DNA from 3 places in the Brucella sp. BE17 genome. Region 2 is predicted to be linked to each of the others. Evidence: predicted binding sites of a transcription regulator. Region 2 holds the regulator's gene; each other region holds the start of a gene.

Region 1 (10,229 bases), on a different replicon from region 2:
GCAACCCAGTCACCGGCAATCAGGTGGCGTCCATGGGGTGTCCAGCTCATCTTGAAACCTTTCAGCATTTTATCGTATTGCGTCTTCACAATGGGGAAGTGTGCTACACCGCAATACGTACCAACGCAGCGGTGCTTCGATAGGGGATAGTGCCATTAAATCACTCCTCACCGATCTTCCTGCTCCCCCAGGAATTTTAGTCGGACATCGACTGGAGCGACCATAATAGGTACACGCGGCGCAGGCTAGTATCCCCTCCAGCCGAATGCAATCGGTAATGCGTCACTGTATTGTTATTTCCGCCTATGGTTGACCAGAATGTTCTCTGATCACTCGGTGTTTCGCCGCCGCAACCCGTGGCCAATCAGCAGTCCATAGACAAAAATAGTAAAAACGGGAAAGGCAACATAACCGGTAAAGGCAGAGAGCAGGGCAGACGAATCATAGATTGCTGCAGGTGTGCGTTTGAACTCCAGCATTGCAAAGCCGATCATCGCAACCAGAACGAAAAGCAGCAGGGAAAGAGAAAAGATGGCGGTTCTTGCTGTCGCGTAACGCCCGATTGCCAAGGCAGTCACAAAAGGCAACGGCAGATAAAGCCAGAATGCCTTTACAACGAGCAGGAAATCGCCGTCCAAATACTTTCCTTTCACAGTCGCTTAATCTGCGGTTTTGCGTTTTTTGAGCAGCATCGGGCCATATTCGAGGACATAAAGTCCGAAGGCCATCATCCACAGGAGCGCCGATCCTGCAAGGAAGGTGTGGAAGAAGTTTGGCATTATTTCTGCAAAGGGCCTCATGAGTGCTGCCAGAATAAGGCAGAGATAGGCGATCTGCGTTGTCGGCGATGCGGTAAGCGCATGTCCGGTATGGCCGCGCGTGGCTCGCGTCATCACAGCCAGCATCATGCAGCCGATCACCCCGACGGTGAGGATATGCAGCGAGGAATACGGATTAAGATGCCCCAGTGCCGAACAGGCAATGGCGATATAGCCGACCGGCACGAAGGCATAGGCGACATGCAGCACCAGAAGAAGCTTTTCGCGGGCGACAGACCAGCCGCGCCAGCGATAAAGACGTATTGTGTGCAGGACAGCGGTAATGATCGCTGCGATGGCGGTCAGCGTTGATTCCGGGATTAGTATCCAGCCAAGAGAGGCGATGACTGCGACCACAATACATAACGCATCATAGCGGTTGAAGGGGATGGGAAAGCGCGTCGACCCGGTACGGTTCAGCCAATTACGTGTGAAGCTCGGCACGATTCGACCGCCGATCAGCATGATCAACAGCACATAGGCGCTTACGCCGATACGATTGGCCATTGCGACATCACCACCTGACAGCGCCATGTAATGAAAGCCCAGATTTGCCACCGTTACAGCGACTACTCCGGCCAGAACCTTGAGGTTTTTCCACTGTTGTCCGACGATAATTTCGCGTGCGGCGATGAACAAGAGTAGGGGCAGGAAAAGGCTTTCAACGGCCACTGCTATATAGAGATGTGTCAGGTCGGGGTTAAGAAATATGAGACGCCCGGCAAGCCATGCGCCAAAAAGCAGGGCAAGCGGCATACCGGAAACCGGCAGGCGACCCGTCCAGTTCGGAACCGCGGTCAGAAGAAAGCCTGCCAGAACAGCCGATGAAAAACCAAAGACCATTTCATGTGCGTGCCAGTTTAGCGCACCGTAAGCCCCACCGACGGGAAGACCGAAGGTGAGCGACAATATCCACAACAGCATAGCCACGATAGCCCACACGGCTCCGCCCAGAAAAAACGGGCGGAACCCATAGGTGAAAAGTGCGGGCCCGGTTTTCTTGAAGCCGCGCGCTATCGCCGCGCGACGCTCAGCGGGGGCGGCTGCGGGGGAGGCCGGCAGACCGTTTTGTATTGTCATCATATCCTCGCACCCACCCTGATTTTAAACCGCCCACCATCGTGCCGTTATTTCGCGCTGGCGAGCGCCTTATCGAGCCGGGTTTGAACAGCCTTTGGCTTCTTAGCCGAAACGATCTGGTCGAGATTGGCCGGATTATCGCCAACCACGATCAGTGCAACCATACCCATCGCGTAGTGGGGGGTGCATTTCACGAAATACGCGCCCTGCTCACTCACATTAAGCACATAGTTTTCATTGATCTTGCTTTTGAAGGCTTCGGCGCCATCGGGGATCATACCCTTGATCGATTCGACATTATGGCCCTTGTCGACGGGAATGAAAGTGATCGTGTCACCAGGATTGGCCTTGATGTAGGAAGGCTCGAAAACCATGGCGCCTTCAGCGCCCTTGTTGAGCATGTGGACTTCAATATTCTCTGCCAGAGCGGGGGCAGCCATCATCATGCAAAGGCCAGCGGCAGCGAACGGAATTGCAAACTTACGCATTTTATCTGTTCTCCATGACTGGCTTCATCGACATCACGATGGTGTCCGAATAGCCAGACTATGGATCATTTAGAACAGTTTACCCTGCATATCTTTGCGTAGGATCAAACTCATCAAAATAGTGGACGGTACCGGTCATATATATTCATGGGGTCCCTCTGCCCGCCTGAAAAGTGCGGACAGAGGGTTTGGGATAATCCTTTGTGGTGCTTACTGCTTGACTGCCTCGACCTGTATCAAGAGGCGGATATCGTCGGGGATGGCTGGCGTGCCGAAGGTCATACCCCATTTGCTGCGGGTAATGGTCGCCTCGAAATCTCCGCCGCAGACCTGCTTTTTGAACATCGGATTGTCATAACAATTGAAGTTCGAAGCTTTCAGCGTGACCGGATTGGTTTGACCGTTCAACTCCAGCGTACCGTCAACGGACGTCACCTTGTCATCCTCGAAGGTGAACTTGTCACCGACGAACCTGGCGGTCGGATTTTTGGCGATGTTGAAGAAGTCCTCACCTTTGAGGTGACCGTCCAAGTCTTCCACGCCGGTGCTCACAGAAGCGAGATCAATGGCAATCTCCGCCTTGCCACTTTTTGCAGCGCTATCATATTCCACCTTGCCTTCGGTCTTGTCGAAACGTCCGCGCAAGGTCGAAGTATTGAAGTGGCGCGCGGCCTCAAAGGTGACGAATGTGTGCGTCGGATCAATGGTATATGTGGTGGTTTCGGCATGGGCAAAGCTTGTTGTTGCAATACCGGCAGCGGCAGCGACGAGGGCTATCAGTTTCATGGCGTTTCCTGTTGGTGTTATGCGTCTTGGGAGGCGAAATGGAAATCAGCAGATTGCCACGGCAGGCTAACGAGCAAGCTTAATTGCTGTCAACGATGCAATGGCTTGCGAATTAAAAGGCTTAGTTGTGCTCATACTGAGGCGACTGACCAAAGGCCTAAGCCGGAAAATGCAATTTCACCGGCAAATCATCTGACTGTTATACCAGTGTCATCTAATTTTCTTATCTGACCCACACACGCATTACACAGTGGGGATTTCTGATATGCGCAAACTGCTTCTTGCTCTCACATCAGCAACTATGCTGACGACCGCAGCCAGCGCTGCAACTGTCTATCCGATCGACCGGGCAACCATTCTTGTCAATTCGCCATTCGACTTCAAGATCGAGTTCGACAAGGTCGTCAAACCGGAGGACGTAAAACTTACCGTCAATGGCCAGGACTACGAGGCCGTGTTCGGCAGCAAGGCCGAGTTTGTTGCTGAAGAAAAGGGTAAAGAGGACAAGATTCTGGGTTCCGCGCTGATCTTGCGCGATCTCAAAATTGCCAAGGCTGGCGATTACAAGGTTGAAGTCACGGCTGGTGACGAAAAGAAATCCGTCAACTGGGATGTCTATGCCACCGGCAATGAAGCCAAAGCAAAGAATGTCATCTTCCTGATTGCCGATGGTCTTTCTGTAGCCCATCGCACCGGTGCGCGCATTATGTCCAAGGGCATGACCGAGGGCAAAGCAAATGGTCGGCTGAACATGGATGACATTCCGCCGGTTGCTTTTATCGGGACCTCGTCCACGCATTCGATTGCAACTGACAGCGCCAACACCATGTCGGCCTATATGACAGGTCACAAGTCGCGCGTGAATGCGCTGGGTGTTTATGCCGATCGCACGCCCGACAGCCAGGACGACCCGAAGGTCGAAACCATTGCCGAGGCTCTGCGTCGTGAAACCAAGAAGTCGGTCGGTATCGTCACGACGTCTGAAGTGCAGGATGCGACGCCTGCGGCCCTCGTTGCGCACACGCGCAAGCGTTCCGACAAGGCCGATATCGTCGGCATGTTCTATGACGTGAAGCCGGACGTTCTGCTCGGTGGTGGCTCGGCCTATTTTCTCGCCAAGGATGTTCCCGGTTCCAAGCGCAAGGATGACAAGGATTACATCCAGCTGTTCAAGGATGCCGGATACGCGCTGGCCACAAGCAAGGAAGAACTTGCTGCATCGGGTGAGTCCAATCAGGACAAGCTTCTGGGTCTGTTCCACACCGGCAACATGGATGTGACGCTAGACCGTGAATTTCTCAAAAAGGGTACCGTCGAAAAATTCCCCGACCAGCCGGGTCTGGTTGAAATGACAAAAACCGCGCTCGAAAAGCTCTCCAAAAACCCGGAAGGCTTCTTCCTCATGGTTGAAGGCGCATCGGTCGACAAGATGAGCCATCCGCTCGACTGGGACCGTGCGCTGGTTGAAACTATCGAGTTCGATAAGGCCGTTGGCCTGGCGCAGGAATTTGCAAAAAATAATCCCGATACATTGGTTATCGTCACAGGTGACCACACCCATGGTGTGGCGATCATCGGCACCGTCGATGATGAAAAGCCGGGCGATGAAATGCGCGAGAAGGTTGGCACCTATGACAATGCCGGTTTCCCGAATTATGAAGACAGCAATGGCGACGGATATCCGGATCGCATCGATGTCTCCCGCCGCCTGTTCCTTTCTGCCAATAACGGCCCGGATCATTACGAAACCTTCCGTCCGAAGATGGATGGAGCATTCGTTCCTGCCATCCAGAACGAAAAGGGCGAATATGTAGCCAACGAGGCTTACAAGGACGTTCCGGGCGCGGTCTTCGTTCAGGGCAATATTCCCAAGGAAGACGATACCGGCGTTCATGCTGTCGATGACGTGGTGCTTCAGGCAACAGGTCCGGGTTCCGAAGGTCTGCGCGGCTATATGGAACAGAGCGACGTCTATCGCGTGCTCGCCGATACACTTGCGCTGGGTAAGGCAAAGTCCGAGTAATCTTGAAAGCTCTATGGACAGGCGGGTTTCCCGCCTGTCCATTGTATTTTGTGACGGAGTTTTAGATGCGTGCGCGACAGCATTTCAATCGCAGGCAGATTATGCTTGGTGCGCTGGCAACGGCACCCTTGATGTGTGTGGCGAACAAAGTGCATGCCGCAGAGCAGCTTGGCTTTGATAATCTTTATAAAAGCTTTGGCGTGCTGGGGCTGGAATTCTCCGATCAGGTCAAGGCTGCATCGGGCAAGGAAGTGGCAATCAAAGGCTTCATGGCACCGCCCCTGAAGGCCGAGGCCAATTTCTTCGTGCTTACTGAAATTCCCATGTCGATCTGCCCGTTCTGCTCGTCCGATTCCGACTGGCCGGATAATATCATGGTGGTTTATCTGGCTTCCAAGCAGACATTCGTGCAGTTCAATGCACCAATCATAACACGCGGTACACTTGAATATGGCTCGTGGACCGATCCTGATACGGGGTTTGTCAGCCAGCTTCGCTTGCGCGATGCTTCTTTCAAGACGGTTTGATGATGATCGAACCCCAATCGTCGGGTTTGTCGCTCGATATCACCGATCTGGAAGTGCGTTTTGCGGGACTGGCACTACCTGTGCTTGCCATTGAAAGCTTTCATCTGCCGGCGGGCGGACATCTCGCCGTCACCGGCGCGTCGGGGTCAGGCAAAAGCACGCTGGTGAATGCGATAACCGGGCTGGAGCCTGTGAAGAGCGGACGTGTAACGTGGGGTGAAACGGAAATCAGCAGCCTTTCAGCCTTGAGGCGTGATGCGTTTCGCGCACGCAATATCGGGCTGGTCATGCAGGATTTTCATCTGTTTCCCGGCCTGTCGGCACTGGCCAATGTGCTGTTGCCGCTCAAACTCAATCGTGGCGTCAAGGCCAGCGACCATACACGCGCGCTGGAATTGCTGGCAACCGTTGGCATTGCGCGGCCTACGCAACATATCGAAACGCTGTCACGCGGTGAAATGCAGCGTGTGGCCATTGCGCGTGCTCTGTTGTCACGACCCGGTGTGATCGTGGCGGATGAACCCACCGCCAGTCTTGACCAGAAAACCGGAGCGGATGTTGCAGAACTTCTGGTGCGGCTGGCCAGTCAAGAAAAAGCCACACTGATCGTCGTCACGCACGATCCGCAACTCATGCAAACTCTGCAACGCCGTATCCGCCTTGAAGGCGGCAAGATTGTGAGCGACAGCGCGGAGGTCTTGTCATGATTGCTTTCATTCTTGCCGATCTGCGCCGCTTCTGGAGCGGAGCTATCGCCATCGTGGTTTTGCTGGCCTTATCGGTTGCCTTGAGTTCTGTCGTGACCTTGCAGGAGCGGGCGGTGCGGCTTGGCACGGCGCGGGCCTCAGACAAGTTTGATCTGGTGATCGGTGCTGCGGGCAGCGACACGCAACTGACCCTGTCCTCGGTGTTCTTGCAGCCGTCGCCCCTACCGCTGATGTCTGGCGCGATGCTTGGTAAACTTGCCAACGACAGTCGGGTGGCTTTTGCAGCACCAATCGGTTTTGGCGACAGCGCGATGGGCTTTCCCATCGTCGGAACCACCACCGCACTTGTTTCGGCTTTGTCGCCAAAACTTGCCGAAGGCGCATTGTTCTCGCGGCTTGGAGAGGCGGTGATCGGTTCGGCGGTCGATCTGCCCGTTGGGGCCAAAGTTAATCCGATGCACGGAACGGTTGAGACCGGCGGTCACGCCCATACCGAAGTTAGCTATCAGATTTCAGGTAAGATGGCCCCGACCGGCACGGCATGGGACCGCTCGATTCTTGTGCCGATCCGCACCGTCTGGCAACTCCATGGCATGAGTGCGCATGAAGAGCACGATCATGATGACCATAGTGAGAAACCGGGTAACGGTTTTGGTATTCTGAGCAATGAAGCCCCGCATGACCATAGCCACGATCATGCTATAGATGTGGATGGGGCGCTTGACGAGACTTTTGATACCGATAGTCCCGGCGTGCCGGCGATCCTCGTCAAGCCAAAGACCATTGCTGACGCCTATCGGTTGCGTCAGGAATATCGGTCTGAGCGAACATTGGCGATCTTTCCGGCGGAAGTGCTGACACGGCTTTATTCGACCTTGGGCGACGCCCGCAGCCTGCTGCTCGGCATTGCCGTTGGTACGCAGGTGATCGTGGTCTTTGCCCTGCTGCTGGTTGCCATCATGCATATTGGTGCCCGCAAACGCCAGATCGGGGCTTTGCGGGCGCTGGGTGCGCCGGTGCGCTCGATCATGGGGATAGTCTGGGGCGAATTGTTTTTTCTGTTGCTGGTAGGAATTTTTCTGGGACTGGCAATCGGCTATGCCGTTGCGCACGCCATCACCGCATGGCTGACCGCAACCACAGCCGTAAAAATGCCGGTCGAGTTTGCGATAAGCGATGTCTGGCTTGCTGTGGGCTTTATTGCAGTCGCGGCAATTGTATCGCTGGTTCCGGCTCTTCTGACCTTGCGCATGAGCGCTGCATCAGCGCTGCGGTCTTAAAGCGCAAAGCGACCGGATTGTCATGCCGTGGACTTATTTTAAGCCCACGGCATGACAGATGAGGGATCAGGCGTTTTTCAGCTGCGGGCGCGCAATGCCCAGATGATCGCGCAACGTGGTGCCCGTGTATTCAGTGCGGAAAAGTCCGCGTTCTTGCAGGATAGGTACGACCTGCCTGTTGAAGTCTTCCAGCCCGCCGGGGAAATAAGGTGGCATGACATTAAAGCCATCCGCGGCTTTGCCCTCAAACCATTCCTGCATCCGGTCGGCAATCTGTTCGGCAGTGCCCAGCACGATATGATGGCCGCGACCGGCAGCAACGCGCAACGCCAGATCACGGATGGTGAGGTTTTCACGCCGCGCCAGATCGCGCAAAAGTTCGGCGCGGCTGCGAAGCTGATCGGAAAGCGGAAGATCGGGTAGGGGGCCGTCGAGATCGTAAGGGCTGAGATCGTGGCCGATGCGCTCTTCGAGAAGCGGCATGGCGCTCTTGATGTCCGTCCAGCGGTTGAGTTGCTTGAGCTTTTCGGCAGCATCCTCGAAACTGGTGCCGATCACCGGCATGAAGCCGGGCATCACGGCAACGCTGTCGGGATCCCGACCGGCTTTGGCCACACGCTCCTTGAGACCCGCATAGAAGGTCTGTGCTTCGGTGAGGCTTTGCTGCGCGGTGAAAACAATATCTGAAATACGCGCGGCCAGATCCTGACCGGGACCGGACGAGCCTGCCTGAATGAGCACCGGATGGCCTTGTGGCGAGCGTGGAATGTTGAGCGGGCCCTGAACCGAGTAATATTTGCCTTTGTGATGCAGCACGTGGACCTTGCTCGGGTCGGCATAGATGCCTTTTTCCTTGTCTTTGGGGAAAGCATCATCATCCCAGCTATCCCACAGACCGCGCACGACATCGACGAATTCCTCGGCGACCGCATAGCGCTCGTCATGTTCGGGATGGCTTTTGGAGAAATTATTGGCCGTGCGGGCATAGGATGTCGTGACGATGTTCCATGCAGCGCGTCCATGGCTCAGATGATCGACGGAAGCAAAGGCACGCGCCGTATGATAGGGCTCGCCATAGGTCGTTGAGGCAGTGGCTGCCAGGCCGATCTTGTCGGTGACCATGGCAAGGGCCGAGAGCAGCGTCAAAGGTTCAAAACGCGCAACCATCGATGGGTGCGCGTCGGCACCGCTGGTCAGGCCGTCGGCCAGGAACACCATGTCGAATTTTGCACGCTCTGCTTCCTTGGTAATCCGTTGCAGCAGGTCGAAATTTTCGCTGCCGGACTCTGCATCCTTGTGCCGCCATCCCGAAACATGGTGGCCGGCCCCTTGCAGGAAGAGGCCGAGATGCATTTGTTTTTTGGTCATGGTTTTTACTCCGGGGATTGATTGAGCAGCGCAATGAGTTTTTGCAAGTCGCCTGCTGTGGTCATGGATTGGACGAGAGCCGGAATATCCGCAAAGCGCGGATCATTGCCGGTGGCGTCCCTGAATTTGTCCGTCGGGTCGCTGATGCTTGGCAGGCCATCGACACGTTGCGATAATGTCGAGCCGTCGTTCAGCGTCACATCGATGATGACGAAGCGGGTTTTGGGATCGGGTGAAAGACGCGGTGCGCTCTCATCATGGTGCCGTGTTACTTTAGCTGCAAGGTCTGCCAGATCGGCATCGATAGAACGTTCATCAAAATGGGAAATGGCCAGTTTTCCATCGCGAAGCGCTGCGGCGAAAACATATTCCGGGCTGAAACGCGCGTCGATCCCGGTCTCGGGCTTTGTCGTCACCAGTGCCGCATCGCCGCCGGGCGGGAACGTGATGAAAACGGCTGTAACCTGATCGGGACGTAGAGCCTGTTCATTGCGTAACGCCAAAGCGCCAACGCCAACCGGATGCGCCGCCGTGCAGCAGGGAAACGCTTTCAGCGTCAAGCCCGGGACGATGATTTGCCATGGCTCGCCCCAGCCTTGGGTGACGCGGGCAACATCCTCGCCGCCAAAGGCAAAAGCCTTGAAAAAGCCAATCGGATTATCGATGAAATCAGGGGCTCCCTGAAATCCGGCTTCGGCCAATCGTGCTGCCGTCAATCCGGCGCGCGCGGCAAGCCCTGCATGAAGCGGCTTTGTATCAAAGCCAAATTGCAGACGCAGACCTGCCGATTGCGTGGCGGCAAGACCCAGCGCGATAGCCGTGGTTGACGCATCGAATTTGAGCAAATGCGCAATGGCCGCCGCAGCGCCGATTGTGCCAAGCGTTGCTGTGGCATGAAAGCCGGTTTCATAATGTTTGGTTCCCATGGCAAGGCCAAGGCGTGCCATGGTTTCAAGCCCGACAATATAGGCTGCGATAAATGCATCAGCGTGAATATCATTCTCTGTCGCAACCGATAGAAGGGCTGGCACGATGGCAATGGTCGGGTGTCCACGCACGCTGCCATGCACGTCGTCATAATCGAGCACATGGGCTGAATGACCATTGATCAACGCGGCGCTGAAAGGATCGGCGGACCCATTCTGGCCGATC
Region 2 (10,229 bases):
ACGCTGCCAACCATCATTATCGCAACGCGCTCAGCTCTTCGCGCCGTACCGCCTTCCATTCGCGCAGCAGCCCTAGGGCTTGGTGCATCGCGAACCCAGATGGTCTTCCATCACGTGTTGCCGTTGGCAGCACCCGGCATTCTGACGGGTACGATCATTGGTCTGGCGCAGGCGCTTGGTGAAACCGCCCCGCTTCTGCTGATTGGCATGGTCGCGTTCGTCGCCAATATGCCGACTACACCGATGGATCCGGCGACCGCTTTGCCTGTGCAAATATTCATGTGGGCCAGCGAACCGGAGCGGGCCTTTGTAGAACGGACATCAGGCGCTATCATCGTCCTGCTTCTGTTCCTGGCCGTAATGAACATTGCAGCAATTATTCTGCGCCGCCGCTTTGAGCGCCGCTGGTAAACGGGAGAGCAAGTAATGAATCTGATGACAGAACGATCTCTCGAGAAAGCCGTAGGAGAAAAGATGAACGCCAACGCAAATTCCGTAAAGATGCGCGGCGACAAGGTTTGTGTATTCTATGGTGAGAAGCAGGCCCTGTTCGAAGTTGATCTGGAGGTGCCGGAAAAGATGGTCACGGCGCTGATTGGTCCTTCTGGTTGCGGCAAGTCTACCTTCCTGCGCTCGCTCAATCGCATGAACGACACCATCGAGGGCTGCCGCATCACTGGCAAGATCACGCTCGATGACGAGGATATCTACGATCCAAAAATCGACGTGGTAGAACTGCGCGCCCGTGTCGGCATGGTGTTCCAGAAGCCGAACCCGTTTCCAAAGACCATTTATGAAAATGTGGCCTATGGACCGCGTATCCATGGTCTGGCGCGCAACAAGGCCGATATGGAAGAAATCGTCGTGACCAGCCTTCAGAAGGCCAGCCTTTTCGAGGAAGTGAAAGACCGTCTGCACGATGCAGGCACTGGCCTGTCAGGCGGCCAGCAGCAGCGCCTGTGTATTGCTCGCGCCATTGCAGTCAGCCCAGAAGTAATCCTCATGGATGAGCCATGCTCGGCACTTGATCCTATCGCCACCGCCAAGGTGGAAGAGCTTATCGACGAATTGCGCCAGAACTACACCATCGTTATCGTGACCCACTCCATGCAGCAGGCGGCACGTGTGTCGCAGCGCACGGCCATGTTCCACCTGGGCAATCTCGTCGAAGTGGGCGATACCGAGACGATGTTTACGGCACCGACCGAAAAGCGCACCCAGGATTACATCACCGGACGCTTTGGCTGACGGGTTCTCACGATTTCCATAACGAGGTTTATTATGGCTCAGCATACCGTTAGTGCCTATGACGATGAACTGAAATTCCTTGCGCAAAAGATCGCCGAAATGGGCGGTCATGCCGAACGCATGGTCGAGCAATCCGTGGCAGCCATTGTCAATGCCGACAATGCGCTGGCCCAGCGCGTGATTTCCGACGATCTCATTCTAGATGCAAGCGAGCGCGAGATTGACGATAAGGCTGTCATGATTATCGCCAAGCGCCAGCCAATGGCTGTGGATTTGCGTGAGATCATTGGTTCGATCCGCATTTCAGCCGATCTGGAGCGCGTCGGTGATCTGGGTAAGAATATTGCCAAGCGCGTTGCTGCTGTTTCCGAATCGAGGCAGCCGATCAAGCTTTATCGCGGTCTTGAAACGCTGGCAGAGCTGGCCCTGACGCAGTTGAAGGATGTGCTTGACGCCTATGCGACGCGCTCCGTGCAGCAGATCAATGTGGTGCGTGATCGCGATGACGAAATTGATGCGATGTACACCTCGCTGTTCCGCGAGTTGCTGACCTATATGATGGAAGATCCGCGCAATATTTCGGCCTGCACGCATCTTTTGTTCTGCGCCAAGAATATCGAGCGTATCGGCGATCATGCCACCAATATTGCCGAGACGGTCTATTATATCGTGACTGGCCTGCAGATGCCCACGGAACGCCCCAAGGACGATCTTAGCCACGGCATCGTCGTGGATACGCCAAGCTGAGGCAGACCGACCATTGTCGCTTTGGCGGGGAGCATGAAGGAATAGCGCGACGGCACAGGATCGATACTGGGGGATTTGATCTGCCGTTCGCGGATTTGAACAGGAAATACCGCATGTCACAGGTACCCAAAATCGCTGTGGTTGAAGACGAAGAAGCGTTGAGCGTTCTGCTGCGCTATAATCTGGAAGCCGAAGGCTATCACGTCGATACAATGTTGCGGGGGGATGAGGCGGAAATCGCGTTGCGTGAAAATGTGCCCGACCTTCTCATTCTAGACTGGATGTTGCCGGGCGTTTCTGGCATCGAGCTTTGCCGCCGTCTGCGCCAATGGCCGGAAACGGAACGTCTGCCGGTCATCATGCTGACCGCGCGTGGCGAGGAAAGCGAGCGCGTGCGGGGATTGAGCGTTGGTGCGGACGACTATGTGGTCAAGCCCTTTTCCACGCCGGAACTTCTGGCCCGCGTCAAGGCCATGCTGCGCCGCGCCAATCCGAGCCTGCTTTCGCATGTGCTCAAAGTGGGCGAGCTGGTGCTCGACCGCCAGCAGCACCGCGTTTACCGCAAGGAAAAGGAAATTCGTCTCGGACCGACAGAATTTCGCCTTCTGGAATATTTCATGATGTCGCCGGGCCGCGTCTTTTCGCGCAGCCAGTTGCTCGATGGCGTCTGGGGTCCGGACATCTATGTCGATGACCGTACCGTGGATGTGCATGTCGGACGCCTGCGCAAGGCGATCAATGTCAGCCGCGGTCTTGATCCCATTCGCACCGTGCGCGGAGCTGGCTACTCGTTCGGTTGAATTCTTTCCGCACTGAATTCAAGGTCCGCTTTCCAGCTGGAAGGCGGGCCTTGTTTGATATCTGCGCCAAGCAACACCAGTGATTCGCCTCGTCATAAAGATGAAAACCGGCTGTTTTCACGTAATATTACATTCACCACATCAAAGTTCATGGAACCGTTACGTAGTCAGAAATATGTGCCGGTTGATGTTCTTCGGCGATCATTTTCAAGAAGAAAACCTTGGTGGAAGAAGTTTTTCAGATTAAGGTAATGTTGTGACGCGTATTGCAAGCCGTTGAATTACAACGAATACCATCCATCTCGTCAAGGTCATGTATATTTAAGAAAATATTAATGATTTTGAACTATTTGCGCGGCGATTGAAAAATACGAAATGGTTTACTCCAAGTCAGCAAGGCGTCAAAGAAGCGATTGCAGAATTTGCTCTTTCGTCATTTTTTAGCCTAAAAGTTACAAAACTTTGGATATGACAAGTGAAGTAACGGGCGCGAGAAACTGATCTTCGTCCATTTTCAAAATTGCACCCCAGCCGTGCGCTTATGCTTTTTGACCGGCTGATTATGAAGGGTTCAGATATGCGAGTGAACCCGAGCTATGGAGTGTGCCATTGACGCGCGTGGGTAAATGGAAGCTGCCTGTTCTGGCGGGATTGATTGTAGCACCTTTTTTGGTGACGGGTTGCACGACGACCGGTTCCTCGGCAAAGAGCGATAAGACGGCGTCGACAAGTCACGTCAAGTCAGTCAATGGCGTCAAGACTTACACCTACACGGCGCGAGACCGCAATTGCCTTGAGCGGGCAATGTTCTTCGAATCAAATCGTTCAAGCCCGGACGGCCTCGTCGCTGTGGGTACGGTTGTCATGAACCGTCTCGCCTCTGGCCGGTATCCCGGCACGGTATGCGGCGTCGTCGGTCAGAAGAACCAGTTCGCGCCCGGTGTTCTCAGTCGCAAAATGAATTCAAAGGCATTGCCGGATGTGCAAGCCGCAGCCGATGCGGTGCTGAAGGGCAAACGGCATCCCAAACTGAAGAACGCCATGTTCTTCCACACCGCGGGCCTCAAGTTCCCATACCAGAACATGCATTATGTTCTGGTTGCCGGAGGTAACTCCTTCTACGAAAAGCGTAAACGCGATGGATCGCTTCTGCATCCGGTTCCGCAGGATCCCTACAGACTTGCTTTCGCGGGGGCATCATCGAAATCGGCTCCCGATGCTGCGCCAAGCGTGCAGGTTGCGCTGGCAAGAGCTGTCACCGGCGAAACAAATGCGGAAAATGGCGGTTTCGGCCCACAGGCTCAGGAGAATCGGGTTGCGCCAGCTGTAGCACAAGCAAACGTTGATACGACATCGCAGCAGCTTGCATCCTATCAGCCGCGCGTCGAAGCCTCGACGCTCGACAGCCAGTCGCAGGCACTTGGCTATGCTCGTGTGGAACAGAAGCAGATTGATTCCGTCGGTGCATTGCTTCTGGCACAGGATCGTCCCGAAACACCGCTTTGATCGGCGCTTTAATTGGTCCGCGCCTTATTTTTTTACGGCGCGGACGGCTACGGGACGATAGGCCGGCTGGTAGAAAATGACCGGACGGTCATAGAAATCAGCGCGGTTTTCAAAAGCGCGACGGTCTGCGCGGCGATCAAGGTCAAGACGCATCAGGCAATTGGCAAAGAAATCCGTCCTTGCTCTGAAACCGTAGCTGCGACAGGTATTCTCGTCTGCGGCACGACGCTCTTGCGGCGTCATCGTGGTACAGCCGACAAGTAGCCCCGCAAATCCCAACAAAACAACAAGCTTCCTATTCAACCTTTTGCCCTCATATTGTGACCGCGAAAAACATTATAGCGCTATAAGGGCGAAAAGCGTGGTAAATTATACCGGTTGTGAAGTGCGATTTTAAAGGACTGTTTCCTTATTCCAGATCTTGCTGGGCGCTCATAATTGCTTGCTGACGATATAGATCCAGACGCATCATACATTTGGCGAAAGCGTCCGTGTGTGGCTGAAAGCCGTAGTTCACACATGTGTTTTGATCGATTGCGCGTTGTTGCGCTGGTGTCATGGCGATGCAACCGGCAAGAATGCTCGTCATTCCTGATAAAATAAAAAACTGTTTCTTCATTAGGGCTGGTCTTCCTTGGGCTGACCGTTTGAAAATATCCGGCAGTAGGAAGGAAAGAGTGGTGGAATTATGCCGCTGAGCTGTTGTCCGCGTATTTGGTTGCCGCTTGGGAAAATTAATCTCATTGATGTTAAATTTGCGCAGATTTATACAATATGCGGCAACGTACCAGCATGAAAAAGGTTGAACTCCATGGCCAATGATACAACGCAGCATTCCGTTATCGACCCGGTTAAACTCGAACGTCTGGCGGAGGTTGCAATTCGTGTCGGGCTGCAACTGCGTGAGGGGCAGGATCTGGTCGTCACAGCACCTGTGGTGGCACTGCCTCTGGTGAGGCTGGTCGCCAAGCACGCCTATAAGGCCGGTGCCGGGCTGGTAACGCCATTTTTTGCCGATGATGACATTGCGCTGGCGCGGTATGAGAATGCGCCCGATGCAAGTTTCGACCGCGCCTCGGACTGGCTCTATGAGGGCATGGCAAAAGCCTACGCAAATGGTGCTGCACGTCTGGCTATTGCTGCCGATAATCCAATGCTTTTGTCGTCACAGGACTCATCCAAAGTTTCGCGCGCCAATCGCGCCAATTCCAAGGCCTATCAACCGGCACTCGAAAAAATTGCCGGTTTCGATATCAACTGGAACATCGTCTCCTATCCCAATCCGGACTGGGCAAAGCTGATGTTTCCTGAGGATACGCAGGATGTTGCCACCCGCAAGCTGGCCGAGGCGATCTTTGCGGCCTCGCGCGTCGATGTCGAAGATCCGGTCGGCGCATGGGCCGCGCATAATGCAGCACTGCGCACGCGCACGCGTTTTCTCAATGCAAAGCGCTTCAGTGCACTACATTTCAAGGGGCCAGGCACTGATCTGATCGTCGGGCTTGCCGATGGGCATGAATGGCACGGCGGTGCATCAACGGCCAAGAACGGCATTACCTGTAATCCCAACATTCCGACCGAAGAGGTATTTACCACGCCGCATGCGCTTCGCGTTGATGGTTATGTTTCAAGCACCAAGCCGCTGTCGCATCAGGGAACGCTGATCGACAATATCGCCGTGCGCTTTGAAGGCGGGCGCATCATTGAAGCAAAGGCAAGCCGCGGCGAGGAAGTGCTTGCAAAAGTGCTGGACACGGATGAAGGCGCAAGAAGGCTCGGTGAAGTAGCACTTGTGCCGCATTCCTCGCCGATTTCGCAGAGCGGGCTTTTGTTCTACAACACGCTGTTTGATGAAAATGCGGCAAGCCATATCGCGCTCGGCCAGTGCTATTCCAAATGTTTTGTCGATGGCGCGAAATTGTCACCGGATGAGATCGCGGCACAAGGCGGCAATGCGAGCCTGATCCATATCGACTGGATGATCGGCTCAGACCAGATCGATGTGGACGGAGTGCGTGCCGATGGCAGCCGTGAGCCGGTGATGCGATGCGGCGAATGGGCCGAGTGAAAAAAAGCAAAGGCCGGAGAAGTTCTCCGGCCTTTGCTTTTGGGGAAAGATATAATCAGTTCTTTTCCTGCACATGCGCTTCCAGGAACCAGAGCGCTTTGTCGAGCGAGCGCGAGGCGGCGGTAAAAATATCAGCCGAGTTATCATCGCCCGCTTCGTCGGCATCCTTGATCGATTTGCGCAAAAGATTGGCGACATCGCCATAGCGCTCGATCAATGCGCCAAGATGGTCATGCACGGCATAAATATCGGTCGGATAAGGTTTTAGCTTTGTTTCGCTGGCGACAACCTGTGTCGTGCCAAGGGCCGTACCGCCAAGCTGCACGGCGCGTTCGGCAATCGTATCGACATGATTGTCGAGATCGGCGCGGAAAGTGTCGAGCATTTCGTGCACGGCAATGAATTGCGGACCCTTGAGGTTCCAGTGTGCCTGCTTGGTAATGAGCGCCAGATCGATGGTTGCGGCCAGATTTTCATTCAAAAGTGCAATCACCGTCGTCTTGGCATTGGAGGGAAGATCGTTGCGGGTTGCATGCATCGACTTCTTGGACATTTTATCCTCATATCCTTTTTTGATGCCGGCTTTATCTGGTCCGGCTAGCGACGATTGGGAGTTCGTCATGAGCAGCGCAATGGATCATGCATAAGGTGCTTGCCGGGCCATTAAAAAGCCGCAGCCAAGCTGGCACACTCCTGCACCTGTGCGGGAAACGCTCTTGAGCGGATATGGTTCCCTCCATTGCGCTGAATTTTCCCGACCTTTCTGTGCTTTAGCTTGTCGGCAGACCAAATCTGATTTACGCAACCGCTATGAAAATACTTGCACTCGATACCGCAGCCTCCTGGTGTGCCGCCGCTGTTCTGGATAAAGAGCACGATAGCGTGCTTGGCGCAGTCAGCGAAAATATCGGCAAAGGCCATGCCGAAGTGCTGATGGATCATATCGGGCGCGCGTTGGCGCAGGCAGCCCTCTCGATCCGTGATATTGATCGCGTGGCGGTCAATGTCGGCCCGGGTTCGTTTACTGGCGTGCGCATCGGTGTTTCTGCGGCGCGTGGCTTTGCGCTTGCGCTTGATTGCCCGGCCATTGGCATCACCGCCTTTGAGGCGCTGGCCTTTGAAACGCAGGACAAGACCGCCGGAAAACCTGTGACGGTGTTTCTCGACGCACACCGCGGCGAGATTTATGCGCAAGGCTTTGATGCCGGACTGCATCCATTGTCGCAACCGCTCATCTTTTCGCGTGGAGAGGCTGAAGCCTATGCGCGCGCGCTGTCCGGCGATACCGTTTTGGCCGGTTCTGCTGCCGCATCCATCAATGAGGCCTGTGGCGGCGGATTTGCATTGGCGTCCCTTGAGCCGACGGCCCGGATCGATACTTATGCCCGGCTTGGCGCAAAGCGTGCGTCGGGTGACGCGCCAAAGCCGCTTTATATGCGTGGACCCGATGCCAAGCCGCAGGTGGGGTTTGCATTGCCGCGCAAGCCAGCCGGAGTATAGACGATGATGGGCTTGTTGTTTGGGCGCTTTGCGCACAGAGCGGTTTCCGTGGAGCCGCTCGCTGTCAAGGACAGCCAGGCAATCCAGCGCCTTCATGCGGTCGCCTTTCATCATGGCTGGAGTTCGGATGATTTCCGCTCGCTGATTGTGCAGGATACGGTTTTCGGCTTCGTGGCGCGCCCGCACGGCAAGCCCGATGCGGTTTGTGGGTTCGTACTTGCGCGCCTTGTGGCGGGTGAGGCGGAAATCCTGACCATCGCCGTTGCGCGTGAGATGCAGCGACACGGTGTCGGCCGCGCATTGATGGATGCAGTATTACGTCATCTCTATCAGGAGCGTACTGAGACGCTGTTTCTGGAAGTGGATGCCGCCAATGTGGCGGCACAGGCGCTTTATAGGCGCCTGGGATTTCACAAGGTGGGAGATCGTCCGGCCTACTATGAAACTGCCGATGGGCGCTCATCAGCACTCATTCTGCGCCGTGATCTGGTACGCAATGCAGAGACGCCGCAATGATTGGCGCAATCCGCATTTTTATCGTGGTTGCGGCCATGGTGGCGCTCTGTCTCACGTTGATCCCGGTTCAATATGTGTTTCTGAAACTCAAAAATGGCTGGAAGCGCAGCCTGCCGAAGCTCTTTCATCGCATAGCGGCGCGGCTGTTCGGGTTTCGCATTCGCACGGTGGGGGAAATACATCGCGGGCGTCCGCTGCTGCTGGTTGCCAACCACACATCATGGAGCGATATCATCGTGATGTCGGCAGTGGGGCAGGTGTCGTTTATTGCCAAGTCGGATGTGCGGAGCTGGCCGGTTTTCGGCCATTTTGCGATTTTGCAGCGCACCGTTTTCGTCGAGCGCGAGCGGCGCGGCAAGACCGGCGAACAGACCTCCGAGATCGCAAAGCGCCTGATTGCGGGCGATGCGATGGTGCTTTTCCCGGAAGGCACGACTTCGGATGGCAATCGTGTGCTGCCGTTCAAGACGGCACTTTTTGGTGCAGCCCACGCGGCGATCCGCGAAGCAGGCGTTGCGGAAGTGATAGTGCAGCCGGTGGCGATTGCCTACACACATGTGCATGGCATGGCGATGGGGCGCTATCATCGCCCGATTGCTTCATGGCCGGGCGATGTCGAGCTGATGCCGCATTTGAAGGGTATCTTGCGCGAAGGTGCCATTGACGTCGAGGTGCGTTTTGGCGAGCCGGTGGTGGTGACAGCGGCAACCGATCGCAAGGCGTTGGCACGCACTATGGAAGCCAAGGTGCGGGCATTGCTGCAAACTGCCCTTCTTGGACGAGAAATTTCGGAAGAATAGAAGCGACAAGTTTGTCACCTTTCAAAGCGACGATAAAAGCTGTAGATAGCCGCGCATGAGCGAAAATAGAACCGATATCCAGAAAGCACCGGCAGGCAACAACACGCGCAAGGTTTTTGTCAAAACCTATGGCTGCCAGATGAATGTCTATGACAGCCAGCGCATGGCCGATAGCCTTGCCGCGGACGGCTATGTCGCGACCGATACGCCGGATGATGCCGATCTGGTGCTGCTCAATACCTGCCATATCCGCGAAAAGGCATCGGAAAAGCTCTATTCGGCGCTGGGCCGCCTGCGCAAGATGAAGGACAAACGTCAGGCTGATGGGCGAGAGCTGACCATCGGTGTGGCCGGTTGTGTCGCACAGGCCGAAGGACAGGAAATCCTGCGCCGTGCGCCCAATGTCGATCTGGTCATCGGCCCGCAGACCTATCACCGCCTGCCCAATGCCCTGGCGCGGGTTCGCTCCGGCGAAAAAGTGGTCGAAACAGACTATGCGCTCGAAGATAAGTTCGAGCATCTGCCTGCGCCCAAACGCGAAGAGGTCCGCAAGCGCGGCGTCTCCGCATTTTTGACGGTGCAGGAAGGCTGCGATAAATTCTGCACTTTCTGCGTCGTGCCCTATACGCGCGGATCGGAAGTCTCGCGCAGTGTGAAGCAGATCGTGGCGGAAGCCGAACGCCTCGCCGATAGCGGCGTGCGCGAATTGACCCTGTTGGGCCAGAACGTCAATGCCTGGCACGGCGCGGGCGATGATGGCCGCGAATGGGGCCTGGGTGAATTGTTGTTTCGTCTCGCCCGCATTCCCGGTGTGGCGCGGCTGCGTTATACGACCAGCCATCCGCGCGACATGGACGACAGCCTGATTGCCGCGCACCGCGATTTGCGGCAATTGATGCCCTATCTGCACCTGCCTGTGCAGTCAGGCTCCGACCGCATTCTCAAGGCCATGAACCGCCGCCACAAGGCTGATGAATATGTGCGGCTCATTGAGCGTATTCGTGGTGTCCGTCCCGATATGGCGCTGTCGGGCGATTTCATCGT
Region 3 (10,229 bases), on a different replicon from region 2:
CTTTGCAGGTTTCTGGCTGGCATCGATGGTGTAGATGGTGGGCGCGGCGTAATAAACCGAGTCAGATACGGCGTAGAGAGTGCCATCCTTCTTATCGTCTGCAACGAGACCGGAAAGCGCACCCCAGGCGATGGGCGTGCCGTCCTCTTTCAGGTCGGAAACAATCTGCGGGTAGTCGGCGGGCTTATCCTGCAATTCATAGATCATAACATGCGACCGCGCGCCGCCGTCTTCGACCAGATCAGTTTCGTTGGCGGTCACGAAAAGCTTGCGTGATGGGATAGCCAGCAGACCCTCCGGCCCCATGCCCGACGGCAGCAACTGAACGAACTCCGGTTCATTGCCCGTATCCTTGTAAACGCCGACCATAGAGCCGCGTTCGCTGGCGACAAAGACGTATCTCGTGTCGCCGAAGGTCGCGGTTTCCGCGCCTTCCGGCTCGATGCCTTTTTTGTTACGTTTGTCGGGATAATGACCAGCGGCAGCGATGCGGTGTTCGAGCGTGTTGCCTGACTCGTAAAGCAACTTGCCGTTCTTGGAGAAAAAGGAGAAGCCGCGCGAGCCGCCTTTGTAATCACCTTCATTGGCGATGACGATGCGATCATCATCAATCCATTTCACAGTATCCGGTTCGCGGGCCACATTTTTCATCTCGCCGTTGAAAGCGATTACGCCGTCTTTCTTCGTGTCGATCCTGTCGAGGTCGACGAAGCCGGCCGAAAAATGCGAAACGACTTTAGCCGTTGTGGCATCAACGATAGCGATGTGGTTGTTTTCCTGCAAAGTGACGGCGATCTCGTTCTGGCTGTTGAATGAGACGAATTCCGGCTCCGGGTCTTCGGGTGCAATTTCGGCAATGCCGGTCAGGTCCACTGTCTTGATGGCAGCGCAATCAACGACTTCGCCCTTCAGTTCCAAAATCTTCAGATTGCCTGCGGGCAGTTGCGGCAGCTCACCGTCGTTAAGATCTTCGTCACGCTCATTCTCGATGGCGATAGCAATGAATTTCCCGTCAGACGAAACGGCAACCGAGTCTGGCTGGCCACCGAGGTCACAGCTCTGCTCGATTTTTTTCGAGGCGACGTTGATGATATCGAGGCGGCCCGACGGGTTCTTGTAACTTTCCGATGTGTTGACACCAGCGAAGATACGAGAACCTTCTACTGCGACCGATGTCGGCTCGCCGTCGACCTTGATCATGCCGCCAGCCTTGGGAGCCGCCGGATCGGTGATATCGACAAAGCCAATAGCGCCATAGGGGCTGTCCGAATAAATCAACGTGTTGCCGTCCTGCGAAACCGTAATGATTTCAGAAGATGTCGGCTGGGACCTGTCGGCATCCTTCGGAAGATTGTCGGCCACAGGGAAACTTGCAATACGGTTGAATAAAGGCTCTGCCGATGCGGAGAATGCCCCTGAGGCGGAGAGCGCTGCCAAAAGGCCGAGCGTAAGCGAACGTATTTTCATGGGAAGTCCCTTGGATCGGAAGGTTAATCCAGAAGACCTTTGACGGCGCTTGATAACAGAACGATGACAATTGGACAAAGATACACCCCGAACGAGCATCTCACTTGAAGCTTCTTAGTATTGCAATGTTTGATGACAATTAACGGATGTTAGCAGTGCGGCGGACTATCGAGCCCGCCGTCCGTTGATATCTATCCATTGGAGCTTGTTGAGAAAACATCATCCGTGAGAATTATTAATAATTTTTACGTTGTACCTTGAAACTGAACGATCGGACGAATATTGGGAAAGCCACCCGCTGTGCAGCTCAAAATTAAACCATTTTATGACGACTATCGATCCTCGACTTACCCTGTTTGAATTGTTTCCTAATGAGGTATGATACTAAACGCGACTGGTCACCGAATTTATTTCCTCTTGTCTCAACCTAATGAGGCGTCTCAAGCTGCGTGGAGAAACATCAAAACGACGCGCTATTTCTGTTAAATATTCCCCATGTTGTACCAGTGCTATTATTGCCTCATCAACTTGAGGGGTGGTTAGCGAGGGTGGGCGTCCAAGATGACGGCCCTGTAATTTTGCTGCCTGCATACCAGCTCTGGTCCGTTCACTGATAAGGGAACGTTCGAATTCGGCGAGGGCAGCCATCATATGAAATAGAAGCCTGCCCCCTGATGAGCTTGTATCAATATTTTCGCTGAGTGAGCGAAATTCAATACCCCTGTGCCCAAGCGCTTCCATGAATTCAATGAGCTTGGATAGAGAACGGCCTAGCCTATCAAGGCGCCAAACAACCAACATATCGCCTTTTTTGAGCGTCGCTAAAGCCGCATCGAGGCCTCGTCTGTCGAACGATTTGCCAGACACACCATGATCTTCAAAAATGTGCGTACAACCAGCTCGTTTCAAAGCATCCATCTGAAGGTCCATTTTCTGTTCTTCAGTCGAAACGCGCGCATATCCTATTTTCATCTTTGGTACTTCCTGCGGTCGACGAAATACTCCGGTTTTCCCTCCTTTCCAGGGCGCTGAGTCTTGCCGTCTTCCTGTTACATCAGTGTTAGCTAATTTTCTGGGCGCCACATTGTTGACAATAAGGGTCCCCTTGTGGTAATCAGAATTGAGGAGCGAATTAACTTTAATAACTGACGATTTTGTCACAATTGGTACGCTAATAGTCTGTTGGGATCGGGATAGGCGAAAGGGGACCCTTGATGTATTCGGGGGGGTGGGTGTACGTCCGGCGAGTGCGTCGGTCTGGTGGGGGTAAGTCGAGCTCATGCACTAGTAATGCGCTTGTTCAATTTTTAATTGTTCTTTGTATTCGTTTGCTGTTGTTTAGCAGACTAAATTCTATGTATGCGTTTCTTCGATCGCTCAGAAACTCATTTACCCATCCAGATTTCTTTTTTTCATATGATATGCAGCCTGGTAAGCGCGGCTGCTTGATGTTTCCGGCTGTCGTATCGACGCTGGCCCTTTCTGGCTTTGCGATGGTTCTTCGCGAGGCAACGATGTCTTCGAGGTGTCTGGAGACTGCAAATATCTGTTCGGATTCCCAGCCCGTCGATGATCAATGCCCGCGATTGCTGTGGGCGATGCTTGAATTAATCAACTTTATCGCAAACAGCTATTCCGGAGAGAGGGTATGGCAGCAACAATTACGAATAAAGCGGATGGCTCCGTAACAACAGCCCCATCAAATACAATAGAATTGAATGCTCCAAGCGTAGTGAAATTGAATTATCACCCGCGTGATATCGCTTCATATCAGCGCCAGGGCATGGATTTGCTTGTTTACACCAAAAACGGGCAGGTCATTCGCATTCAGAACTTCTATGAAGTTAAAAATGGTCTCGAAAGCCAGCTTGTTCTTGAAGATGAAGACGGAAAGCTCTGGCTGGGAGAACATAGTCAGGGGCTGGCCGATTTCCAGTTTGCTGAAATTTCTTCCGTGGACCAACTCGTTGGAGCCGGTGCAGGCTTGTCGCCTCTGCTACTCGGTTTAGGGTTGTTGGGCGGAGGCGGTATCATCGCCGCGGCTGCATCTCGTAATGACAGCGATGATGATGGCGACGCCGATGCTGACGCGGATGCCGATGCCGATGCTGACGCCGACGGTGATGGCGACGGCGACGGTGATGGCGACGGCGACGGTGATGGCGACGGCGACGGCGATGGTGATGGCGACGGTGACGGTGACGGCGACTCCGATTCCGACGCGGATTCTGACGCTGATGCCGATGCGGATGCGGATGCGGATGCCGACGCTGACGCAGATGCTGACGCAGATGCGGATGCAGATGCAGATGCAGATGCAGATGCCGACGCCGATGCTGATGCCGATGCCGATGCCGATGCTGACGCCGACGCGGATGCTGACGCTGATGCGGATGCCGACGCGGATGCTGACGCTGATGCTGACGCCGACGCGGATGCGGATGCCGATGCTGACGCCGACGCGGATGCCGACGCTGATGCCGATGCCGATGCTGACGCCGACGCCGACGCCGACGCTGATGCCGATGCTGACGCCGACGCCGACGCCGACGCTGATGCCGATGCCGATGCAGATGCCGATGCTGACGCCGACGCGGATGCCGACGCTGATGCCGATGCGGACGCTGACGCTGATGCCGACGCGGATGCTGACGCCGATGCTGATGCCGACGCAGACGCCGATGCGGACGCCGACGCTGATGCCGATGCGGATGCTGACGCCGACGCGGATGCCGATGCGGATGCGGATGCGGATGCTGACGCCGATGCCGATGCCGATGCTGACGCCGATGCCGATGCTGACGCTGATGCTGATGCTGACGCCGATGCCGACGCCGATGCAGACGCGGATGCTGATGCTGATGCCGATGCCGATGCCGACGCTGATGCTGATGCCGATGCCGACGCTGATGCTGACGCTGACGCTGATGCGGATGCTGACGCCGATGCCGATGCTGATGCCGATGCGGACGCTGATGCCGACGCGGATGCTGATGCCGACGCGGATGCTGATGCGGATGCGGATGCCGATGCTGATGCGGACGCCGATGCGGATGCCGATGCCGATGCTGACGCCGATGCGGATGCGGACGCTGATGCTGATGCGGATGCGGACGCCGACGCTGATGCCGATGCCGATGCCGATGCTGACGCCGATGCTGACGCTGATGCGGATGCTGACGCGGATGCTGATGCCGATGCCGACGCTGACGCTGACGCTGATGCCGATGCCGACGCTGATGCCGATGCCGACGCGGATGCTGATGCGGACGCTGATGCCGATGCTGACGCTGACGCTGATGCCGATGCCGATGCCGACGCGGATGCTGATGCCGATGCCGACGCGGATGCTGATGCCGATGCCGACGCCGACGCTGATGCCGATGCCGATGCGGATGCTGATGCCGATGCGGATGCTGACGCGGATGCTGACGCCGATGCAGACGCGGATGCTGATGCTGATGCCGATGCCGATGCCGACGCTGATGCTGATGCCGATGCCGACGCTGATGCTGACGCTGACGCTGATGCGGATGCTGACGCCGATGCCGATGCTGATGCCGATGCGGACGCTGATGCCGACGCGGATGCTGATGCCGACGCGGATGCTGATGCGGATGCGGATGCCGATGCTGATGCGGACGCCGATGCGGATGCCGATGCCGATGCTGACGCCGATGCGGATGCGGACGCTGATGCTGATGCGGATGCGGACGCCGACGCTGATGCCGATGCCGATGCCGATGCTGACGCCGATGCTGACGCTGATGCGGATGCTGACGCGGATGCTGATGCCGATGCCGACGCTGACGCTGACGCTGATGCCGATGCCGACGCTGATGCCGATGCCGACGCGGATGCTGATGCGGACGCTGATGCCGATGCTGACGCTGACGCTGATGCCGATGCCGATGCCGACGCGGATGCTGATGCCGATGCCGACGCGGATGCTGATGCCGATGCCGACGCCGACGCTGATGCCGATGCCGATGCGGATGCTGATGCCGATGCGGATGCTGACGCGGATGCTGACGCCGACGCGGATGCCGATGCCGATGCCGATGCTGATGCAGATGCCGACGCGGATGCTGATGCCGATGCGGATGCTGATGCCGATGCGGATGCTGACGCCGACGCTGATGCCGACGCTGACGCCGATGCTGATGCCGACGCTGACGCGGATGCGGATGCGGATGCCGATGCCGATGCTGATGCCGATGCCGATGCTGACGCCGATGCGGATGCAGACGCCGACGCTGATGCCGATGCGGATGCTGACGCCGACGCCGACGCTGATGCTGACGCCGACGCTGATGCGGATGCGGACGCTGATGCGGACGCTGATGCCGATGCGGATGCTGATGCCGATGCGGATGCTGACGCCGACGCTGATGCCGACGCTGACGCCGATGCTGATGCCGACGCTGACGCGGATGCGGATGCGGATGCCGATGCCGATGCTGATGCCGATGCCGATGCTGACGCCGATGCGGATGCAGACGCCGACGCTGATGCCGATGCGGATGCTGACGCCGACGCCGACGCTGATGCTGACGCCGACGCTGATGCGGATGCGGACGCTGATGCGGACGCTGATGCCGATGCGGATGCTGATGCCGATGCGGATGCTGACGCCGACGCTGATGCCGACGCTGACGCCGATGCTGATGCCGACGCTGACGCGGATGCGGATGCGGATGCCGATGCCGATGCTGATGCCGATGCCGATGCTGACGCCGATGCGGATGCAGACGCCGACGCTGATGCCGATGCGGATGCTGACGCCGACGCCGACGCTGATGCTGACGCCGACGCTGATGCGGATGCGGACGCTGATGCGGACGCTGATGCCGATGCGGATGCTGATGCTGACGCCGACGCTGATGCCGATGCGGATGCGGATGCCGATGCGGATGCGGACGCCGATGCGGATGCGGATGCCGACGCGGATGCTGATGCGGATGCCGATGCCGATGCTGATGCCGACGCGGATGCTGATGCCGATGCCGACGCTGATGCCGACGCTGACGCTGATGCGGACGCTGATGCCGACGCCGATGCCGATGCGGATGCTGACGCTGACGCGGATGCCGATGCGGATGCTGACGCTGATGCGGATGCTGACGCTGATGCTGACGCCGATGCGGATGCTGATGCCGATGCTGATGCTGATGCCGATGCCGACGCTGATGCCGATGCGGATGCTGACGCCGACGCCGACGCTGATGCTGACGCCGATGCGGATGCAGATGCTGATGCCGATGCCGATGCGGATGCTGATGCGGATGCGGACGCCGACGCTGATGCCGATGCTGACGCCGATGCTGATGCCGATGCCGATGCAGATGCAGATGCAGATGCCGATGCTGATGCGGACGCTGATGCGGATGCTGATGCCGACGCGGATGCTGATGCCGATGCTGACGCCGATGCTGACGCCGACGCTGACGCGGATGCGGATGCCGATGCTGATGCCGATGCGGATGCAGACGCCGATGCCGATGCGGATGCTGACGCCGACGCCGACGCTGATGCTGACGCCGACGCCGACGCTGATGCGGATGCGGACGCTGATGCGGACGCTGATGCCGATGCTGATGCTGACGCCGACGCTGATGCCGATGCGGATGCCGATGCGGATGCGGATGCCGATGCGGATGCGGATGCCGACGCGGATGCTGATGCCGACGCTGATGCTGACGCTGATGCGGACGCTGATGCCGACGCCGATGCCGATGCGGATGCGGATGCTGACGCTGACGCGGATGCCGATGCGGATGCTGACGCTGACGCTGATGCTGATAGTGATATTGAGGCAGTCGACGATTACGCGAGTGTGAATATTGATATTGTCCCAGCTTATGCCGGCGAAGTTTCCGATTCAGATAGCAGGACAATACTTGGTGACGTTGGCGGAATTGGCCAATGGTTGTTCGATACTTATCCGGTTGCTAACTTTGAAATTCCGCAAGGGCATACAGGAAATGCGGAGATCACAGTTGGAGCTAGCTCTGCTCTAGGGGTGGTATCTGGTGGTCAGGCTCGTATTCAGTTTCTGAACGAATCGGGCGAATGGCAGGATGTCACATCGGTTGGTCAAAGTGGTATTATCGACCTTATCTGGGCGATAGGTGCTAACTCTGCCACTATCTCACTCGATGACTTGCCTGCTGGCGAATATCGGGTGGTGGGTAGAGCGACCGGTGTCAATTTCCTCACCAATACTTCGGTTTCGACCAATGTCGATCTATATGATCACACCACCGTGGGTGGTTATGAACCCGGTACGGTCAGTGGCAATGTGATTGACGAAAATGACACTGTCACCGATACGACAGAAGTCTCGGAAGTCAATGGCACAGCGGTTGGCGATGCCGGAACCACGGTAATCGAGGGTGAATATGGAACCCTGACCATCGATGCTCAGGGTAACTATAGTTACACTCCGAATGATGATGGACTCGGTATTGGTAAAGTGGACGCGTTTGAATACACGATCACTGACGCCGATGGCAACGTCAGCACTGCCACGCTCTATGTCCGCATCGACAGTGAAGGGCAGGGGCTCGTGTGGCCGGATGACCAGTCACAACCGGCAGAAATCGACATGGTTGCAAATAGCGATAGCGGTACTGCCGTCATCGACAGTGCATATCTTGTCGAGAGTGGCGGGCCGAGCGGCGCGGCGGCTAATCAAAGCGTTCCTGCCAACGTCAATCCGCTTGGTGGTAATTTGTCTCGGACGACTTCGACGACATTTACCATCGATGATAATGACCTGGCGAATGTTCGCATCATTTCGACGGCGCCGGATACCACGGGTATAAATGATACGCTCGTGGTAACGATTACGGGACCGGACGGCTATTCTGAAACGTTCAATGGCACAGGCGATTTCCTGGGGCTGGGCGATCTGGGGTTGAGCCAGTTGCTCAGCAATCTGGAAGCCGGCACCTATACGGTCACTGCAACTTATCAGCGGCCAAATGGTGTAGCTCTTCTTGGAGGTCAACTCACTCTTTCCTATGAAACAGTGAGCATTACCCATCTTGATGAGTTCGTCGTGGCCGATACAGACCCCGCAGAAGGGAATGTGCTGAGTGACGATACGCTTGGCTCAACCTACACGGTGTTCAAGATCGACATCGGGGACGGAAACTTCGTCAGGGTGAGCGATGGTACGGAAATTGACGGCCAGTATGGCAAGCTGACCATCAATGCCGACGGCAGCTACTCCTATGCGGCAAATCCAGACCTTCTGGATATCGGCGCAACGGATACGTTCTCGTATCGTCTCGAACATCCGAACGGGACGATCAAGGATGCGACGCTGTCGGTTTCCGTCGAACATGGTGACGGTCCTTACGTGCCGCCGGCTGAGTCGATGCTGTTGTCTATGAGTGACGACTTTGCCGATGATGTGATTGCTCTTGATCACATCGATCACGGTGACAGTGATGTCGATGCTGGCGACCATGATTTCCCTGAACCGTCACTGAGTGAGGATATCCTTCTCGATGATGGTGGGGAAACCGACCTTTCGGTGCCGTTCGAAGGTCTGCTTAGCCAAGCCGAGCCTTCGGCGGAAGACGAAGACTTCTTCGCCAGCCGCAGCTCTCAGGAGGCGGAATCGCCGTCCGACCCCTCTGCCCCCGAGGTGGATGTCGACCCGCTCGCATATCTGCAGATCAGTTCTGTTGACGATCCAGAGCATTCGCTCTCGACGCACCAGACTGCGATGTAGTCGCGACTTTGCTCCTGTAGAACGCCGGGCCCTTTGTTTGGGGCCCGGCGTTTTACGCCCTCCAGTTTTTCAAAATCAACAGGCGTCATCCATCCGAGCCTGTTAGCAGGAAATCGTATGAGCAGAGGCATTGGGCTGAGACGGAAATGCGTAGCGACGGCACTGGCCGCCTTGCTTCTATCATCCTGTACAACAACCGATTCATCGTTTGAAAACACCGCATCGGCTTCAGCGGGCACCGCTCAAGACCAGTCTGCTTCTTCTGCCACGCAAAGCACGCCTATAACAGCGGCTTTTTCTGTTCCAAAAGACGTTAAGGCGGTAAACAGCAACGCTCTCACGCTTGAGCAAGCGGTACAAATCGCGGTCAACTGGCATCCTTCGATTGACGAGGCAGTGGGTAATATCAATCAGAACACCGCTGAGATCGGCGTGGCGCGAGCAGGTTATTATCCCAAGGTAAAGGGTGGCATCGGTTCATCCTACAGCAGCGAGTATAGCGGAGAGTGGCAACCTCGGCTCAATGTTTCAGCTTCACAAATGGTTTATGATTTTGGCAAGGTTTCGGGTTCCGTCGATGCCCGGACTGCGGCCACAAATGTCAGTCGTGCCCAGCTCCTGATGGGCGTGGATATCCTGATCCGGGAGACGGCCACGGCGGTTATAGAAATTCAGCGTTATCAGGCTTTGCTTGCCGTGGCACGCGAACAGCATCGCGGTGTAAAGGCGATTGCCAGTCTGGTCGGCGAGCGCAGTGACAAGGGCGCAAGCACAAAATCCGACCAGGTGCAGGCTGAGGCCCGTGTCGTGGCAGCGGAGTCGACCATACTGGAAATTTCGGGTCAGCTGAAACGCTGGGAAAGCACGCTTGCCGATCTTCTTGGTCGACCCGGTGCCATCAATGTTGCCTCCAACGTTCCGCAATGGCTCGAGAAGACTTGCTCTGCCGCAGAACCTGACTGGACGAAAGCGCCTGGGGTCTTACGAGCGCAGGCCCAGAAAGAGGAAGCTATTGCAA

What was found. Region 2 encodes PhoB, which activates phosphate uptake and scavenging genes when phosphate is short. Its sites were predicted from a motif close to TGTCATNNANCTGTCAT; they were not measured.
Positions count from the first base shown of each region.
Region 1: a site for PhoB is predicted at 3,381-3,397, ahead of AAIB41_RS17505 (alkaline phosphatase). Genes of this name have one in related genera too.
Region 3: a site for PhoB is predicted at 1,520-1,536, ahead of AAIB41_RS13185 (esterase-like activity of phytase family protein). Genes of this name have one in related genera too.

Region 1 is NZ_CP154468.1:1,328,527-1,338,755, reverse strand. It holds gene AAIB41_RS17530 (aldehyde dehydrogenase (NADP(+))) at 1-50, opposite strand, end outside; gene AAIB41_RS17525 (hypothetical protein) at 330-638, opposite strand; gene AAIB41_RS17520 (NnrS family protein) at 660-1,898, opposite strand; gene AAIB41_RS17515 (pseudoazurin) at 1,946-2,386, opposite strand; gene AAIB41_RS17510 (YceI family protein) at 2,597-3,172, opposite strand; gene AAIB41_RS17505 (alkaline phosphatase) at 3,438-5,195, shown strand; gene AAIB41_RS17500 (hypothetical protein) at 5,261-5,722, shown strand; gene AAIB41_RS17495 (ATP-binding cassette domain-containing protein) at 5,722-6,429, shown strand; gene AAIB41_RS17490 (ABC transporter permease) at 6,426-7,709, shown strand; gene AAIB41_RS17485 (LLM class flavin-dependent oxidoreductase) at 7,776-9,077, opposite strand; gene AAIB41_RS17480 (MmgE/PrpD family protein) at 9,083-10,229, opposite strand, start outside.
Region 2 is NZ_CP154467.1:2,020,130-2,030,358, forward strand. It holds gene pstA (phosphate ABC transporter permease PstA) at 1-411, shown strand, start outside; gene pstB (phosphate ABC transporter ATP-binding protein PstB) at 475-1,248, shown strand; gene phoU (phosphate signaling complex protein PhoU) at 1,279-1,995, shown strand; gene phoB (phosphate regulon transcriptional regulator PhoB) at 2,109-2,795, shown strand; gene AAIB41_RS09840 (cell wall hydrolase) at 3,405-4,301, shown strand; gene AAIB41_RS09845 (hypothetical protein) at 4,326-4,544, opposite strand; gene AAIB41_RS09850 (hypothetical protein) at 4,711-4,920, opposite strand; gene AAIB41_RS09855 (aminopeptidase) at 5,113-6,369, shown strand; gene dps (DNA starvation/stationary phase protection protein Dps) at 6,425-6,922, opposite strand; gene tsaB (tRNA (adenosine(37)-N6)-threonylcarbamoyltransferase complex dimerization subunit type 1 TsaB) at 7,180-7,869, shown strand; gene rimI (ribosomal protein S18-alanine N-acetyltransferase) at 7,873-8,385, shown strand; gene AAIB41_RS09875 (lysophospholipid acyltransferase family protein) at 8,382-9,185, shown strand; gene miaB (tRNA (N6-isopentenyl adenosine(37)-C2)-methylthiotransferase MiaB) at 9,241-10,229, shown strand, end outside.
Region 3 is NZ_CP154468.1:378,344-388,572, forward strand. It holds gene AAIB41_RS13185 (esterase-like activity of phytase family protein) at 1-1,467, opposite strand, end outside; gene AAIB41_RS13190 (recombinase family protein) at 1,852-2,439, opposite strand; partial or broken gene AAIB41_RS13195 (BapA prefix-like domain-containing protein) at 3,116-3,295, shown strand; gene AAIB41_RS13200 (hypothetical protein) at 3,522-7,307, shown strand; partial or broken gene AAIB41_RS13205 (Ig-like domain-containing protein) at 7,436-9,211, shown strand; gene AAIB41_RS13210 (TolC family outer membrane protein) at 9,329-10,229, shown strand, end outside.